4 regions of the Streptomyces sp. Q2 genome follow, and region 1 is predicted to be linked to each of the others. Evidence: riboswitches for the same ligand, from Rfam matches in the RefSeq annotation. Region 1 holds a riboswitch; each other region holds the start of a gene.

Region 1 (4,300 bases):
AGACCACCGGTGGTGACACCGGTCCGCGTGGTCATCGCGCTCTGTCTCGTCGCACCCTTCGTGGCGATGCTGTGGGTGGGGTCGTACGCGAAGGTCGACCCCGCCTTCATCGGCATCCCGTTCTTCTACTGGTACCAGATGGCGTGGGTGCTGATCTCGACAGCGCTGACGATGCTCGCGTACAAGCTGTGGCGCCGTGACCAGAGCGGCCGTCAGGAAGGTGCCGACAAGTGAACGACGGCGTGAACGGCGTCGCACTCGCCGTCTTCATCTTCTTCTTCCTGGCCGTCACGATCCTGGGCTTCCTGGCAGCGCGCTGGCGCAAGGCCGCCAACGAGCACAGCCTCGACGAATGGGGCCTGGGCGGCCGGTCGTTCGGCACCTGGGTCACCTGGTTCCTGCTCGGCGGCGACCTGTACACGGCGTACACCTTCGTCGCCGTACCGGCGGCGATCTACGCGGCGGGCGCGGCCGGCTTCTTCGCGGTGCCCTACACCATCCTGGTCTACCCGCTGATCTTCACCTTCCTGCCCCGCCTGTGGTCGGTCTCGCACAAGCACGGGTACGTGACGACCTCGGACTTCGTGCGCGGCCGTCACGGCTCCAAGGGCCTGTCGCTCGCCGTGGCCGTGACCGGCATCCTCGCGACGATGCCGTACATCGCGCTCCAACTGGTCGGTATCCAGGCCGTCCTCGACGTGATGGGCGTCGGCGGCGGTGAGGACACCAACTGGTTCGTCAAGGACCTGCCGCTGCTGATCGCCTTCGGTGTGCTCGCGGCGTACACCTACTCGTCGGGGCTGCGCGCGCCCGCGCTGATCGCGTTCGTGAAGGACACGCTGATCTACATCGTCATCGCGGTGGCGATCATCTACATCCCGATCAAGCTGGGCGGGTTCGACGAGATCTTCGCCAAGGCGAGCGAGGCGTACGGCCAGACCAACCCGGCCACCGGCGCGCCGCGCGGGGCGCTGGTCCCGGCGGAGGCCGGTCAGTGGACCTACGCCACGCTGGCGTTGGGCTCCGCCCTCGCGCTCTTCATGTACCCGCACTCGATCACGGCGACGCTGTCCTCGAAGAGCCGCGAGGTGATCCGCCGCAACACCACGATCCTGCCGCTGTACTCGCTGATGCTGGGCCTGCTGGCGCTGCTGGGCTTCATGGCGATCGCGGCCGGAGTCAAGGTGAGCAACGGGCAGTTGGCCATCCCCCAGCTCTTCGAGAACATGTTCCCCGACTGGTTCGCGGGCGTGGCCTTCGCGGCGATCGGCATCGGCGCGCTGGTGCCGGCGGCGATCATGTCGATCGCGGCCGCGAACCTTTTCACCCGCAACATCTACAAGGACTTCATCAAGCCGGACGCCACGCCGGAGCAGGAGACCAAGGTCTCCAAGCTGGTGTCGCTCCTGGTGAAGGTGGGCGCGCTGGCCTTCGTCCTCACCATGGACAAGACGGTCGCCATCAACTTCCAGCTGCTCGGCGGCATCTGGATCCTGCAGACCTTCCCCGCCCTGGTCGGCGGCCTGTTCACACGGTGGTTCCACCGCTGGGCCCTGCTCGCCGGCTGGGCGGTCGGCATGGTCTACGGCACGGTCGCCGCGTACGGGGTGGCCTCGCCGACGCAGAAGCACTTCGGCGGCTCGTCCAAGGAGATCCCCGGCATCGGGGAGATCGGCTACATCGGCCTGACGGCGTTCCTCCTCAACGTCGCCGTCACGGTGGTCCTCACCTTCGTCCTGAAGGCGCTGAAGGCCCCCGAGGGAATCGACGAGACGTCCCCGGAGGACTACACGGCGGACGCCGGCGACCCGGGCGTCCAGGTGGAGCTGCCGCCGGCGACCGCGGGCACCTCGCACTGAGCGGTACGTCATCACGGGCCGCCGGAGAAATCCGGCGGCCCGTTGCCGTGTCCCCGCCCGCCGCCAACCTCGGCGGCCGCGACGGGCGTCGACGACATCACTCTCGTCACCTATGAGTTGACGCTCTGAAACCAGCGCGACACAACATATGGGGGTGCTTTCCTCACCCGGCACAAGATGTATGCTCATGCTCGCTGTCGCCGCAGGGGAATCCGGTGCGAATCCGGAACTGTCCCGCAACGGTGTACTCATGCGCGTTTATGCGTGCACGGGAGTCAGTCCGAGGACCTGCCGACAGCGCGCCCGGCCATCAGGCCCGGGTGCCATGACGTCCGGGCCTCGTGGAATGGGCCGGTGGACGCGACGCCGCGTGCGCTCGTGTGCTGCCGCCTGCCCTCCGCAAGGTCCCCGTGCCGAGCGAGGGAGAGCCCCACGTGACCATCGCGCCAGCAGATCCGGCCTCAGTGACACCGGTGGCCGACGACGGTCCCGGGACCGTGTTGCTGCGGATCCTGACCGAGCTGACCGCCGACCTCCCCGACGCCGATCCCGGCCGGGTCGCCGCCGCCGCGTTGCGCGGCCGGTCCGCGCGGGCTGACGGGACGGAACTGCGCGAGCTGGCCACCGAGGCGGCCGCCGGCCTCATCTCCGAGGACCCCGCCTACTCGCGGCTCGCCGCCCGCCTGCTGACGGTCAGCATCCGCGCCGAGGCCGCCTCCCAGGGCGTCACGTCCTTCACCGAGTCGGTGGCGGTGGGCCACCGCGAGGGCCTCGTCGCGGACCGTACGGCCGAGTTCGTGCGGGTGCACGCCGACCGCCTCGACGCCCTGGTCGACCTGCACGCCGACGACCGCTTCGGCTACTTCGGCCTGCGCACCCTGCACAGCCGCTATCTGCTCCGGCACCCGATCACCCGCCGGGTGATCGAGACGCCCCAGCACTTCATGCTCCGGGTGGCGTCCGGGCTCGCCGAGGACGACACGGTCAGGGCTCTCGACGAAGTCGCCGCCCTCTACCGGCTCATGAGCCGCCTCGACTACCTCCCCTCCTCCCCCACCCTCTTCAACTCCGGCACCCGGCACCCCCAGATGTCGTCGTGCTACCTCCTGGACTCCCCGAAGGACGAGCTGGACTCCATCTACGACCGCTACCACCAGGTCGCCCGGCTCTCCAAGCACGCGGGCGGCATCGGCATCGCCTACTCCCGCATCCGCTCCCGCGGTTCGCTGATCCGCGGCACGAACGGGCACTCCAACGGCATCGTCCCGTTCCTGAAGACCCTCGACGCCTCCGTCGCCGCGGTGAACCAGGGCGGCCGGCGCAAGGGCGCGGCCGCGGTCTACCTGGAGACCTGGCACTCTGACATCGAGGAGTTCCTGGAGCTGCGCGACAACACCGGTGAGGACGCCCGCCGTACGCACAACCTGAACCTCGCGCACTGGATCCCGGACGAGTTCATGCGCCGCGTGAGCGCCGACGCGCCCTGGTCGCTGTTCTCCCCCGCCGACGTGCCCGAGCTGGTGGACCTGTGGGGCGAGGAGTTCGACGCCGCCTATCGCGAGGCCGAGGAAAAGGGCCTCGCGCGCAAGACCATCCCCGCCCGTGACCTGTACGGCCGCATGATGCGCACCCTCGCGCAGACCGGCAACGGCTGGATGACTTTCAAGGACGCCGCCAACCGCACGGCCAACCAGACGGCCGAGCCGGGCCACGTCGTGCACTCCTCCAACCTCTGCACGGAGATCCTGGAGGTCACGGACGACGGGGAGACGGCGGTGTGCAACCTGGGGTCGGTGAACCTCGGCGCGTTCGTCGACCGGACGGCCGGGGACATCGACTGGGACCGCCTCGACGAGACCGTCCGCACCGCCGTCACCTTCCTCGACCGCGTGGTCGACATCAACTTCTACCCGACCGAGCAGGCGGGCCGCTCCAACGCCAGGTGGCGCCCGGTGGGCCTCGGCGCGATGGGCCTCCAGGACGTCTTCTTCCAGCTGCGGCTGCCCTTCGACTCGCCACAGGCCCGTCAGCTCTCCACCCGCATCGCCGAGCGCATCATGCTCGCCGCGTACGAGGCCTCCGCGGACCTCGCCGAGCGCAACGGCCCGTTGCCGGCCTGGGAGAAGACCCGCACGGCCCGTGGCGTTCTGCACCCCGACCACTACGACACCGAACTGACCTGGCCGGAGCGCTGGGCGGCATTGAGGGCACGTGTCGCCACGACCGGCATGCGCAACGCCCTGCTGCTCGCCATCGCGCCGACCGCCACCATCGCGTCGATCGCGGGCGTGTACGAGTGCATCGAGCCGCAGGTGTCCAACCTGTTCAAGCGCGAGACGCTGTCCGGCGAGTTCCTCCAGGTCAACTCGTACCTGGTGGACGAGCTGAAGCGGCTCGGCGTCTGGGACGCCCGCACCCGTGAGGCGCTGCGCGACGCCAAC
Region 2 (4,300 bases), on a different contig from region 1:
CATCCTCGTCACGGTGACCTCCCCGGACACGGCGACGGCGACCTCGTACTTCACGACGTACCGCGTCGACGGCCACGACGGCCGCACGGATCCCGTCCCGTCCGGCCCGCCCGTCCAGGTCGGCCACTACGAGGACTCCTTCCACCGCCGCCCCGACGGCACCTGGCTGCTCGCCACCCGCGTCCTCCACCTCCCCTTCGGCGGACCCACCCCGCGCATGGGTTCGATAACCTGAACCGGCCATGATCAGGGGGAATGGGGAGGGAATGGGGGGAATCGTGCGAAGAACGCTGACCGTGATGACGGTCGCGCTGGCCTGCGTGACGACCGGCGGGGCGGTGGCCGGCTGCTCGGGGAGTTCCTCCGCCGAGGAGCCGTCCGCCGAGCAGTTGCTGGACGACGCGAACGACACGATGAAGGCACTCGAGTCGGTGACCGTGGACGCCAGGACCACCACCGTGGCCTCCGGCGAGGGCTCCACCAGCCGTCTGACGACCGACCTCGAGGGCGCGTGCAGGTCCAGTCGGACCTGGACCAACGGGGCCCGCCTCGAACAGATCCGGATCGGCGACGCGGACTACGTCCGGCCGAACCGCGCCTACCTGGAGATGGCGGGCAAGGAGGTGGCCGGCACGGGCGAACAGGAGCGCTGGGTCAAGTCCCCGGCCAAGGAGACGGCGTGGGAAACGGAGGAAGCCGGACTCTCCAACTGCACCCACCCGTTCTCCTCCTTCGGCAAGGCGACCAAGGGCGAACCGACCGAGGTCGACGGCAGACCGGCCATTTCGCTGGTCGTGACCGACAAGGCGGTCAAGAAGGGCACCTACACGTTCTACGTCGCCACCGAGGGCGAGCCGCACCTCCTCAAGGTCGTCTACAAGGGCACCGACTACCACAGCACCACCGCGTTCAGCGCCTTCGACGAGCCCCTGGACGTTCGGCCTCCGGCCGCGAGCGACGTGCTGGACGCGAGCGGCCGGACCAGCGACTAGGACACGACTCAGGACACGACCGAGCGGATCAAGTCCTCCGCCTCGCCGAGCAGTTCGACCTCCCGGCGGCTCATCGTCGGGTTGTCCGCCCGTCGCTGCCGGGCCTGCGTCAGGCCCGCCTCGGTGAGGTGGGTCGGGTCGGCGAGCAGAGCGCCGAGCATCGTGCGGGCGGGGTCGGCGAGCGCTTCGTCGGTGACGGCGGCCTGGGCGAGGATCATCGCGGAGATGCCCCAGTCCAGGCCCGGATCGCCCTCCTCCGCGTTGCTCCAGTCGATGACCCGAGGGCCGTCGGCGGTGAGGACGACGTTGTCCGGGTGGAGGTCGAGGTGGAGGACGCGGCCGGTGGAGCGGCGGGGCGGGACCGCGTGCAGGTCGCGCAGCAGTCCGGCGAGGGTGGCGCCCGCCTCGTCGAGGGCGAGGGAGCCGGTCAGGACCGCCTGCAGCATCGTCGGGCCGTACAGCCGCTCCAGCACCAGGTCGGTGCGCGTGGAGTCGGCCGGGCGGACGCGCGGCACCGGATAGCCGTGGCCGCGCACGTGCTCCATCACCTCACCCTCGGCGGCCGCGTCCCCGTACCCCTCACGGTCGCGGCGCAGCACCCACGCCTCGTCGATCTCGTACACGTCGTTCGCTCGGCCGGAGCCGAGCAGTCTCCCCGTCGGCTGCATGGGGCCGAACCTACCCGGGCGCACAGGCTGCCCTCAGGGGCTTCGTTACGGGCCGGTAGAGTGGCCGGGTCGTATCACACCCGTACGGGGGGAAGCCGGTGCAATTCCGGCGCTGACCCGCAACCGTGAACCGTTTATCAAGGACGGTGAGCCGGACTGCCCCGCACGGATCGTGACCGGCTCACGTGCACCGGCAAACCGGCCGGTGTGCGGCACCGTCGAGGTATACGGAGCCGAGCCGCCGGGGTGTCCCGTGCTGCCCGGCTCCCTGACAGGGAGAGGCACCCGCCGATCATGAACGTCCGCCGCAGCGCCGCGGTGCTGGCCGCCGCCACCGCCGTGATCGGGGCCGCCGCGCCCGCCGTCGCCGCCGACCCGTCCCCCTCCGCCTCGCAGGCGTTGCCCGCCGCGCTCTACGGCGGCACGGACCCGACGTACGACGGTGTCTGGCGCCAGTCCCTCGCCCTGCTCGCCCAGCACACGGTGGGGGTGAAGCCGGCCGCGAAGTCCGTGTCCTGGCTGACCGGGCAGCAGTGCGCGAACGGCGCCTTCGCCCCCTACCGGGCCGACACCTCCACGGCCTGCGACCCGAAGCTGATGGTCGACACCAACAACACCGCCGCCGCCGTCCAGGCCCTCGCCGCGCTCGGCGGCCACGACGCCGTCACCGGCAAGGCCGTCGCCTGGCTCAAGTCCGTGCAGAACAAGGACGGCGGCTGGGGCTACACCCCCGGCGGCGCCAGCGACACCAACTCGACGTCCGTGGTCGTCGGCGCGCTGACCGCCGTGGGAGAGAAGCCGCAGGACGTACACAAGGGTGAACAGGGGCCGTACGACGCCCTGGTGAAGCTCGCCCTGCCGTGCGAGGGCTCCGGCGCCGGTGCCTTCGCCTTCCAGCCCGACAGGGAGGGCAAGCTGGCCGCCAACGCGGACGCCACAGCGGCGGGTGTCGTCGGCGCGCTCGGCCAGGGACTCGCGGTCGAGCCCGCGAAGCAGACGGAGGCCGCCACCTGCTCGGACTCCGGCTATCCGTCCCCGCAGCAGGCCGCCGCCAACGGCGCCGCCTACCTCACCAAGGCCCTCGCCAAGGACGGCCACCTCACCTCCGCCCTCCCCGGCTCCACCGACCAGCCCGACTACGGCAACACCGCCGACGCCGTCGTCGCCCTCGCCGCTCAGGGTCAGACGGCGGAGGCGAAGAAGTCGCTGGAGTGGCTGGAGCGGAACTCCTCCGCCTGGGCGGCACAGAGCGGCCCCGCCGCCTACGCCCAGCTGATCTTCGCCGCCCACGCGACCGACACGGACCCGCGTGACTTCGGCGGGGCGGACCTGGTGAAGCAGCTCAACGCGACAGGGCCGGCTCCGCAGCCGGCGACCGCCGAGAGCGACGCCGGCGACAAGGACGACTCCGGCGACGACTCCGCGGACGGCTCCGGCAACGGCGATGTCTGGTGGATGGTCGGCGCCGGCCTCGCCGCCGGAGCGGGCGTCGGTTTCCTGCTGAGCAGCCGCAGGAAGAGGCAGCAGCCGTGATCCGCCGCCGGGCCGCGGCCCTTGTGCTGCTGGCCGCGTTCCCGCTCCTCGGGACCGCGGGCCAGGCCCAGGCGGCCGGCTACCGCTACTGGTCGTTCTGGGAACGTGACGGCGACCAGTGGACGTACGCCGCCCAGGGTCCCTCGACCACCCGTCCCTCCGACGGCGACGTCCAGGGCTTCCGTTTCGCGGTCAGCGAGGACTCCGGCGACGCGACCAAGCCGCGCGGCACGGCCGACTTCACGACGATCTGCGCGAAGACGCCGGCGCAGGACGGCAGGAAGCGGGTCGCCCTGGTCATCGACTTCGGTACGCCGACGGACGCCCCGGCCGGCGAAACCCCGCCGGCGGCCCGTACGGCATGCGCGGTGACCGCCCCCGACGCCACGACGGCCGAGGCCCTGGCCGCCGTGGCCAAGCCCCTCCGCTACAACACCAACGCCCTGTTGTGCGCGATCTCGGGGTATCCGGAGACGGGATGCGGGGAGCCGGTGGGGCGTAGGCAACCGACGGCCGCGCCGAAGAAGGACACCGAGGACCAGGGCCCGTCTCTCGGCCTGCTCGCGGGCGCCGCGGCCGTGGCAGTACTGGGCGCGGCGGCCGTGTGGCAGGCAAGGCGGCGCGGGCATGCCTAGGCCCTGTCATCACATTCCCGCCTGCCCCGCGACGCCATGCACGCTCCCCCACTGCCTCAAGGGCCTGGGAGGTGCCCCCACCCGCCGCACCGGGCGCAGGGCCACGTACAACCGGTACGAGGGCCTGCCCCCGGCACGCCGAGAGCACGCACCTGACGCCGCAAAGCCCGCCCTTCGGGCGGACGACGGGAATGTGACGACAGGCCCTGGCGTGCTGGCAGCGAGCCTGACGACGGCCGGCCGTGCCACGGCGCCGGCACCCATCCACCCGCGACCGACCACACCCCACGCGGCTGCGGGCAGTCGTGCCGCTGGGGCGGCACGGGTGGGCGCGGCGGCACCCGGCAGGCGCCGGTGAGCGTCCCCACCCCCCACCGGCAGCCCCGCGCGTCCTTGCACGCCGGTGCCTGGTGGCTCTGGTCGCTCGGGCTCGGTACCGCCGCCACCCGTACCACCAATCCCCTCCTCCTCG
Region 3 (4,300 bases), on a different contig from region 1:
TCCTCGATGTGCTCGCCGAGGACCTGGAAGCCGCCGCAGATGCCGAGAATGGGCCTTTGTTCGGCGGCCCTGCGGACGAGGGCGTCGGCAAGCCCCCGCTCCCGCAGCCACTGCAGGGCCCGTACGGTCCCCCGGGTCCCCGGAATGACGACGAGGTCGGCATCCGCCAACTCCTCCGGCCGGTCTACGAACCGCACGACGACACCCGGCTCGGCGGCCAGGGCGTCGACGTCGGTGAAGTTGGACATCAGCGGGACCGCACAGACGGCGACCCGCAACACGTCCTCGCCGACGGGCGGGGCCACGACCGACTCCCTGACCGTCCCCCGCAGCGAGACCCGCAGCCCGTCCTCCTCGTCGATGCCGAGCCCGTGCCGGAAGGGCAGGACGCCGTACGTGCGCCGCCCGGTGAGCGAGTGCAGCATGTCGAGCCCGGGTTCGAGCAGGGACACGTCCCCCCGGAACTTGTTCACGAGGAACCCCGCGACGAGCGCCTGATCCTCCGGCGACAGCAGCGCGACGGTCCCGAAGAAGGAGGCGAAGACCCCGCCGCGGTCGATGTCACCGACCACGAGTACGGGCAGCCCGGCATTCCGGGCGATCCCCATGTTCACGATGTCCGTCCGCCGCAGGTTGATCTCGGCGGGGCTGCCGGCCCCCTCACAGATCACCGCGTCATACGTGCCCCGCAACTCGGCGAGACAGTCGAGAACGGTCCCGAGAAGCTTCTGCTGCCGCCCCCCGTGATACCCCCGCGCACTGAGCTCACCGACCGGCTTGCCGAGCAGCACGACCTGACTGCTCTGCTCACCGCCCGGCTTGAGCAGCACGGGGTTCATCAGCGCGGTCGGCTCGACCCGGCAGGCCTGCGCCTGCATGGCCTGCGCCCGCCCGATCTCGGCACCCTCACGCGTCACGAACGAATTGAGGGACATGTTCTGCGCCTTGAACGGCGCGACCTTGACCCCCTGCCGCACCAGCCACCGGCAGATCCCGGCGGTGACGACGCTCTTGCCGGCGTCGGAGGTGGTACCGGCGACGAGAAGACCACCACCGGTCATGACGCACCACCCGCGCGCGGGACCGAACCGGTGGGCACAGCCCGCGGCCCCGAGCGCCCCTTGACGCGCCCCCGCAGCAGTGCCCCCGCCGCACTCACCCCCAGTGCGAGCCACCCGACCCGCTGCGACAACCGAACAGCCCTCTCGATGTCCCCCACCCGCACGGCACGCCCCTCCCCGTTCAGCACAGGCCGATGCTCGATCCGCCCCCCGTACGACAACGTCCCGCCGAGCCGCACCCCGAGCGCCCCCGCGAACGAGGCCTCCACGGGCCCGGCGTTGGGACTCGGATGCTTCGCGGCGTCCTCCCGCCAGGCACGCACGGCGCCCCGGGGATCCGAACCCGTCAGCGCGGCCAGCACGGCGGTGAGCCGCGCGCCCGGCCACCCGGCGAGATCGTCGAGCCGAGCGGAAGCCCACCCGTACCGCCGATACCGGGGCGACTTGTGGCCGACCATGGCGTCGAGGGTGTTCACGGCCCGGAAGCCGAGCAGCCCGGGCACACCGCCCACGGCTCCCCACACCAGCGCCCCGACCACCGCGTCGGAGGTGTTCTCGGCAACGGACTCGACGACCGCCCGGGCGATCCCGTCGGCGTCGAGGGCCTGCGGATCCCGCCCGCACAGATGCGGCAGCCGGTCCCGCGCGGCGTCGATGTCCCCCGCCTCCAGGGCCTGCCCGACGCCCCGGGCCTCCCGGGCGAGTGAAGTCCCGCCGACCACGGCCCAGGTGGCGGCTCCGGTGAGCGCGAGGGAAGCGGCAGTGGAGGTACGTACGCTCCGTGCGGCCACGGCCCCGACAGCGACCGCGCCCCCGGCGCACACGACGGCGTGCAGCGCGCCCCACCCCCGGTGGTCCCGCCACAACGCCCGTTCCACGGCACCCGCGGCCCGCCCGAACACGGCGACCGGATGCCCACGGCGTGGATCGCCGAGCAGGAGGTCGCCGAGAAGGCCGGCGGCGGCGCCGTACGCGAAAACGCGATCGGCACGCATGGACTCAGCCGACCGCTGTCACAGACAGGGTGCTGGTGTTGAACCTCGAACGGCAGCCGCGCATGGCGATATGTCCTCACTCAGGGTGTCCGCGCCCTGGTTCGACGAGATCGGCGGTGAGAGTTCCTGGCTCCCGGGGCTTCCTACCCCGGTGACAGTGGCGGGACCGCGCCGGACTCACACCGGCTTCCTCTCCTACCGCCGTACATGGCTCCGGCAGTCCACCACGGGGTTGGAAGGGCCGTCAACTTGCTGTTGACCTGCGAGAGGGGAGTGTGCTGAGACCCACATCGGTGGCATGACGGTCGGCTCACGGGGGCCGGCCGGCCGGTGATTCGCCTGCGCGGGGCGGCTCTCCGGTCAGGCGCTTGTGATCACGCTTCGTCAACGCATGTGGTCCGTCAGGAAGGGATGAGGCGCCGGTAGTTACGGGTGGAAGGTACCGAAAGGGCATGGTTTGAGCGGCGCGTCCGTCACGGAGGCACTCCGCCCGGCGGTGTGCCCCGCACGTGTCGCCGTCGACCGCGCGGGTGACGCCGACATGCGACAACCGGGCGGGTGCGAGGCCGAAGCCCCGCACCCGCCCGGTTGTCGTGCCGTGACGTCAGGCCACGATCAGATAGATCCCGTACCCGACAGCCGCCGCGCAGGCCGCGAAGCACGCGTACGCACCCGTGACCGCGGCAGCGGCCGTGCCGCCCTGCGCGACGGCCCGCTCGCGGCGGGACAGGCCCACGATGCCGAGGGTGAAGAGGGCCACGAGGGTCACGGTGATCAGGAGGCTGATGCCGAAGACGGATCCGAGGGCCGCCCAGTCGATCTTCATGCTGGTTCTTCCTTCATGCCGGTTGGTGCCTGGGTGGCGGGGCTCAGACGGTGGTCGCGGCCGACGGGGCCGCGGGGTCGGCCGCGCTGGCCGGGGCCGGGATCGTGGCCGTGAGGTCCTCAGTCACCGAGGCCCCGACCGGCGGCGGCGTCACGGCGGCGATCGCCGTGGTGACCACGCCGGCCGGCTCCTCGCTGTCGTTGACGTTCGTGTGGTCGACGACCTCGCGGCGCGAGAGCTTCCAGATCGCCGCGCTGGAGGCGATGAGGAAGACGGCGACGAGGGCGGTGCCCCAGGCGCCGAAGCCGGTCACATACTCCGCGAGCGCGCCCACCAGGGCCGCGGCGGGCAGGGTCAGGCCCCACGCCACGAACATGCGGGTCGCCGTCGACCAGCGGACCACGCCGCCCTTGCGGCCGAGTCCGGCGCCCATCACCGAGCCGGAGACGGAGTGCGTGGTGGACAGGGAGAAGCCGAGGTGGGAGGAGGCCAGGATGACCGTGGCCGCGCTGGTCTGGGCGGCGAAGCCCTGCTGCGGCTGGAGGTCGGTCAGGCCCTTGCCCATGGTGCGGATGATGCGCCAGCCGCCGAGGTAGGTGCCGAGCGCGATGGCGAGGCCCGCGGAGAGGATGACCCAGGTGGGCGGGTCCGAGTCGGGGGCGACGGCGCCGCCGGCGACCAGGGCGAGGGTGATGATGCCCATCGTCTTCTGGGCGTCGTTGGTGCCGTGGGCCAGGGAGACCAGGCCGGCGGAGGCGATCTGGCCGGCGCGGTAGCCCTTCTCGGCGGCCTTGCCGTCGGCCTTCTTGCCGAGGGAGTAGGACAGGCGCGTGGCGAGCATCGCCGCCAGGCCCGCCACGATCGGGGCGGCGATCGCCGGGATCAGGACCTTGGTGACCAGGACGTCACCGTGCACCGCGCCGACGCCCGCGGAGGCGATGGTGGCGCCGATGAGGCCGCCCATGAGGGCGTGCGAGGAGCTGGAGGGGAGCCCGACCAGCCACGTCAGCAGGTTCCAGAGGATCGCGCCGACCAGGGCGGCGAAGATGACCTCGGGACGGATGCCGGATTCGTCGACGAGACCCTTGGAGATCGTGTTGGCGACCTCCACGGAGAGGAAAGCGCCTACAAGGTTCAGCACGGCGGACATGGCCACCGCGACCTTGGGCTTGAGTGCACCGGTCGAGATGGTGGTGGCCATCGCGTTGGCGGTGTCGTGGAAACCGTTCGTGAAATCGAACGCGAGTGCGGTTACTACCACAATCGCGAGGATCAGCGAGAAGTTTTCCATTTACCCAGGCAATCGTTCGAGGTCATTGGCCAGATGAACGTAGGTAACCAGGGTGAACGGAAGATGAACTGAGCAGGGCCGCACGGTGTCTGGATTCGACGGTTCTCGCTCCACCGGGCTCCAGTTG
Region 4 (4,300 bases), on a different contig from region 1:
CCAGCGCGGCCGTGAGCAGGGCCGTGACGCACAGCAGCACCAGACGGGTGCGGGCCACGGACACCCCGAGGGCGGCCGCCGCGTCCTGCCCGAAGGCGAAGGCGTCCAGGGTGCGGGCGTACGACAGGCACACCACCAGCGCCACGGCCAGGACGGCGAAGCACACCCACACGTCGGTCCAGCCCGCCCCGCCGAGGGAGCCGAGGAGCCAGAAGAGGACGCCCCGGGTGGTCTCGGCGTCGGCCGCGGTCATCACGACGAACGAGGTGAGGGCGGAGAAGAGCTGCATGGCGGCGACGCCGGCGAGGACGACCAGGTCGGTGCCGCCGCCGAGCGTGTGGCTGAGGAACAGCACGAGCGCGAACGACACCAGGGCGCCGAGGAACGCGCCCGCCGGGACCGACACCGCGCCCCCGCCGACGCCCAGCACGACCACCAGTACGGCCCCGGTCGACGCGCCCGAGGACACCCCGAGGACGAACGGGTCGGCGAGCGGGTTGCGCAGCAGCGACTGCATCACCGCGCCGCACACGGCGAGTCCGGCGCCGCACACGGCCGCGAGGAGCGTGCGCGGCAGCCTGAGCTGCCACACGATGCCGTCCCGGATCGGCGTCAACTCCGAGGTGCCGACGCCCAGATGGGCAGCGACGACGGACCACACGTCGGCGACTTGGATGTCGGCCGGGCCGATGGTGATGGCGACGGCGAGGGAGCAGCACAGCAGGACCGTCCCGGCCGCACCGAGCAGGACCGCCCGGGCGGTCACTTCACGAGCCCGAACTCGCGCAGGCCGGCCGCGACCCGCTCCACGCCCTCGATCGTGCGGATGGTCGGGTTCATGGCCTGCCCGCTCAGCAGGACGTACCGCTGGTGCCGGACGGCGGCCATGTTCCTGGTGACCGGGTTGGACTCCAGGAAGGCGATCTTCTTCTCGGCCGACTCGGCGGTCTGCGACTTGCGGGTCAGGTCGCCGATGACGAGGACGTCGGGGTCCCGGTCGGCGACCGTCTCCCAGTTGATCTGCGGCCATTCGTCGTGTGTGTCGTCGAAGACGTTCTTGGCGCCCAGGGAGCGCGTGATGACGCCGGGAGCGCCGCAGCAGCCCGCCATGTAGGGCGACTCGGAGTTGGCGAACCAGTACAGGAGGGTCACGTCCGAGGCGTGGATGCCGGAAGTGGCTTTCGCCATCCGCGCCTTGAGCTCGCCGACGAGCTTGTCGCCCCGTTCCTTCACCCCGAAGACGGCTGCCAGGTCACGTATTTCGCCGTAGACGGCCTCGGCGGTAAGGGGCTCGGACCGTGCGCCGTCGCCGTCGCCGGAGTTGTCCTTGCCGGCGCAGTCGGACGGGGAGACGTACGTGGGCACGCCGAGCTTCTCGAACTGCTCCCGCGAGGCCACTCCCCCCTTCCCCAGCGTGGAGACGAAGGAGGCGGCGACGAAGTCCGGCTCGGCGTCCAGGACGCGCTCGAAGGAGGGGTTGTTGTCGGCGATCCGCTCCACCTTCGCGTTCGCCTTCTCCAGGCCCTTCATCACGGGGTCGGTCCAGGTCGCCGTCCCCGCCATCCGGTCGGCGAGGCCGAGGGAGAGCATGATCTCGGTGGTGCCCTGGTTGAGGGAGACGGCACGCTCCGGCGGGGCCTCGACGCGTACCGTACGGCCGCAGTTGTCGAGACTGACCGCGGCCTTCGCAGCGGATGTGCCGGCGTCGCCGCAGCCTGCCAGGAGCAGGGATCCGGCCGCGAGCAGGGCGGAGGGACGGGCAAGACGTGCTATCTGCACGGGAATGGTCCTCGATCGTCGAGGGCTCGAACGCGGAGCCCGGTCGTACGGTGCTCCCCCGCCGTACGTCACCGCGAGGGCCGCCAGCAGGTTTTCGGACTCGGGATCATCCGGTCGGGGCGCCTTCCCAGACGACACACCGTCGTCCAGTGGCCGAGGCCCCGCCCGTCACCCTCACCGCTGCGCGTCAGCTCCGGATTCGCACCGGATTCCCTGACCCACGTGTCATGGGTTCGACTGGCCTCGGCAAGCTATCACGGTGGGGAATCCACGGTCGCGGCGCGCTGTTGTGCCAGAGGTCAGTGCGTTCGCGACCCCGAGGAGACCACCGTGTACGGCGACGAGGCAACGGTCCGCAAGATCCTCACCGGGCTCGGTGACACCTGGGCCGTGGTCGGCCTGTCGTCGAACCGGCAGCGCGCCGCGTACGGCGTGGCAGAGGTGCTGCAGCGCTACGGCAAGCGGATCGTGCCGGTGCATCCCAAGGCGGAGACGGTGCACGGGGAGCAGGGGTACGCCTCGCTCGCGGACATCCCCTTCGACGTGGACGTCGTGGACGTGTTCGTGAACAGCGACCTCGCCGGAGCGGTCGCCGACGAGGCGGTGGCGAGGGGTGCGCAGGCCGTCTGGTTCCAGCTCGGGGTCATCGACGAGGCCGCGTACGACCGCACCCGGGCCGCGGGGCTGGAAATGGTGATGGACCGCTGCCCGGCGATCGAGATCCCCCGCCTGGGCTGACGGACGGGCCCATCGCCCCCTGAGGACACCGAGGGGCCGGTGCCTGGCCGCCCGCAGCACCAACACCTCTGACAGCTCGGGTGGTCACGCGGGCATTCCGCTGCGTCCGGAATTGCCGAAACCCTCCCGGACGCCCCGACATAATGTGCGGGTGACCGCCACCAGTCCTCCCAACTCCGTTGCTCCGCAACGCTTTCCGGTCGTTGTCGTGGGTGCCGGGCCCGCCGGGCTCACCGTCGGCAACATCCTGCGGGCCGCCGGCGTCGACTGCCTCGTGCTGGAGACGGAGACGCGTGAGTTCATCGAGCAGCGGCCGCGGGCGGGCCTCCTCGAGGAGTGGGCCGTGCGCGGGCTTCAGCGGCGTGGTCTCGCGGACACCTTGCTGCAGCGCGCGCAGCTGCACACCGAGTGCGAGTTCCGGTTCGGCGGTGAGCGCTTCCGTTTCTCGTACGTGGAGCTGACGGGGACGCATCACTTCGTCTACCCGCAGCCGTTGCTGGTGACGGACCTGGTGCGCGAGTACGCGGACGTGCGGAGCGGGCAGGTGCGGTTCGGCGTGCGGAACGTCCAGCTGCACGATCTGGACACCGACCGGCCCTCGGTGTCGTACGTCGGCGCGGAGACGGGCGAGCGGGAGGTCGTCGAGTGCGACTTCGTCGCGGGGTGCGACGGAGGGCGCGGGGCGACCCGTGGCGCCCTGCCCGAGCAGGCGCACATCTCCCGGCACGACTACGGCATCGGCTGGCTGGCGCTGCTCGCCGAGGCCCCTCCGTCCAACGACTGTGTCGTGTTCGGCATCCACCCGAACGGTTTCGCCGGGCACATGGCCCGCAGCCCCGAGGTGACCCGGTACTACCTGGAGTGCCCGCCCGGCGACGACCCGGAGAACTGGTCGCACGAACGCGTCTGGTCGCAGCTCCAGGAGCGGCTCGCGGCCACCGGCCTCGGCCCGCTCACCGAGGGGCGGCTGATCGAAAAGCGTGTCCTGGACATGCACAGCTACGTCGTCGAGCCCATGGTGTTCGGCCGGCTCTTCCTGGCGGGGGACGCCGCGCACCTGACCGCCCCCATCGCGGCGAAGGGGATGAACCTCGCCCTGCACGACGCGTTCCTCCTCGGCGACGCCCTCGCCGGGTACCTCACCAAGGGCGACGAGACCGGCCTGGACGGCTACTCGGAGGCGTGCCTGCGGCGGGTGTGGGACTACCAGGAGTTCTCGCAGTGGCTCTCCGAGGTCTACCACGGCACCTCCTCGGGCGACGCCTACCGCGCGGGCACAACCTTCGCCCGGCTCCGCCGCCTGTTCACCTCGCCCGCCGCCGGGGCGGCCTTCGCCGAGCAGTATCTGGGCACGGCCACGGCGTACTGACCCGGCTCGGCCGGGTGCGTCAGTCGTGCGGCGGCCGGTCGCTGAGCCGGTGGTCCGCCACGTTCAGCGCCTCGTCCACCAGGCGGCGCAGATGGCCGTCGGGCAGGGAGTAGACCACCCGGCGGCCCTCCTTGCGGGTGTTCACCAGGCCGGCCAGCCGGAGCCTGGCCAGGTGCTGGCTGACGGCCGGCCGGGCCGCCCCGCACGCCTCCGTGAGCGTCGTGACGTCGGCCTCTCCCGCGGCCAGCGCGTGCAGCAGGGTGAGCCGGGTCCGGTCGCCGAGCAGGGCGAGCAGTTCGGCGGCGAGTGCGAACTGTTCCTCGCCCGGGGTGCGCGGGTGCGCATCGTTCGCAGGTGATAGGTGCATGCGTGCGCTCATACGCACATAATGGCCTCGTGGGCCGTCGCGCGTCC

Evidence for each region. A riboswitch is a leader RNA that binds a small molecule or an ion and turns the genes downstream of it on or off. The one in region 1 is predicted to bind cobalamin.
Region 2: another riboswitch for cobalamin. It lies ahead of ACWBNA_RS27280 (SCO2321 family membrane protein); the one in region 1 lies ahead of ACWBNA_RS03455 (ribonucleoside-diphosphate reductase subunit alpha).
Region 3: another riboswitch for cobalamin. It lies ahead of ACWBNA_RS06135 (cobalamin biosynthesis protein); the one in region 1 lies ahead of ACWBNA_RS03455 (ribonucleoside-diphosphate reductase subunit alpha).
Region 4: another riboswitch for cobalamin. It lies ahead of ACWBNA_RS39240 (ABC transporter substrate-binding protein); the one in region 1 lies ahead of ACWBNA_RS03455 (ribonucleoside-diphosphate reductase subunit alpha).

What each region holds. Positions count from the first base shown of each region.
Region 1 is NZ_JBXEJE010000002.1:281,444-285,743, reverse strand. It holds gene ACWBNA_RS03465 (DUF3311 domain-containing protein) at 1-234, shown strand, start outside; gene mctP (monocarboxylate uptake permease MctP) at 231-1,859, shown strand; cobalamin riboswitch at 2,041-2,169, shown strand; gene ACWBNA_RS03455 (ribonucleoside-diphosphate reductase subunit alpha) at 2,294-4,300, shown strand, end outside.
Region 2 is NZ_JBXEJE010000025.1:94,206-98,505, reverse strand. It holds gene ACWBNA_RS27295 (nuclear transport factor 2 family protein) at 1-235, shown strand, start outside; gene ACWBNA_RS27290 (LolA family protein) at 279-992, shown strand; gene ACWBNA_RS27285 (phosphotransferase) at 1,001-1,660, opposite strand; cobalamin riboswitch at 1,705-1,881, shown strand; gene ACWBNA_RS27280 (SCO2321 family membrane protein) at 1,955-3,193, shown strand; gene ACWBNA_RS27275 (SCO2322 family protein) at 3,190-3,828, shown strand; gene ACWBNA_RS27270 (energy-coupling factor transporter transmembrane component T) at 4,183-4,300, shown strand, end outside.
Region 3 is NZ_JBXEJE010000004.1:58,844-63,143, reverse strand. It holds gene ACWBNA_RS06140 (cobyric acid synthase) at 1-1,061, opposite strand, end outside; gene ACWBNA_RS06135 (cobalamin biosynthesis protein) at 1,058-2,056, opposite strand; cobalamin riboswitch at 2,158-2,297, opposite strand; gene ACWBNA_RS06130 (hypothetical protein) at 2,661-2,882, opposite strand; gene ACWBNA_RS06125 (inorganic phosphate transporter) at 2,926-4,173, opposite strand.
Region 4 is NZ_JBXEJE010000048.1:7,602-11,901, forward strand. It holds gene ACWBNA_RS39235 (FecCD family ABC transporter permease) at 1-766, opposite strand, end outside; gene ACWBNA_RS39240 (ABC transporter substrate-binding protein) at 763-1,779, opposite strand; cobalamin riboswitch at 1,848-2,036, opposite strand; gene ACWBNA_RS39245 (CoA-binding protein) at 2,110-2,517, shown strand; gene ACWBNA_RS39250 (4-hydroxybenzoate 3-monooxygenase) at 2,669-3,886, shown strand; gene ACWBNA_RS39255 (ArsR/SmtB family transcription factor) at 3,906-4,265, opposite strand.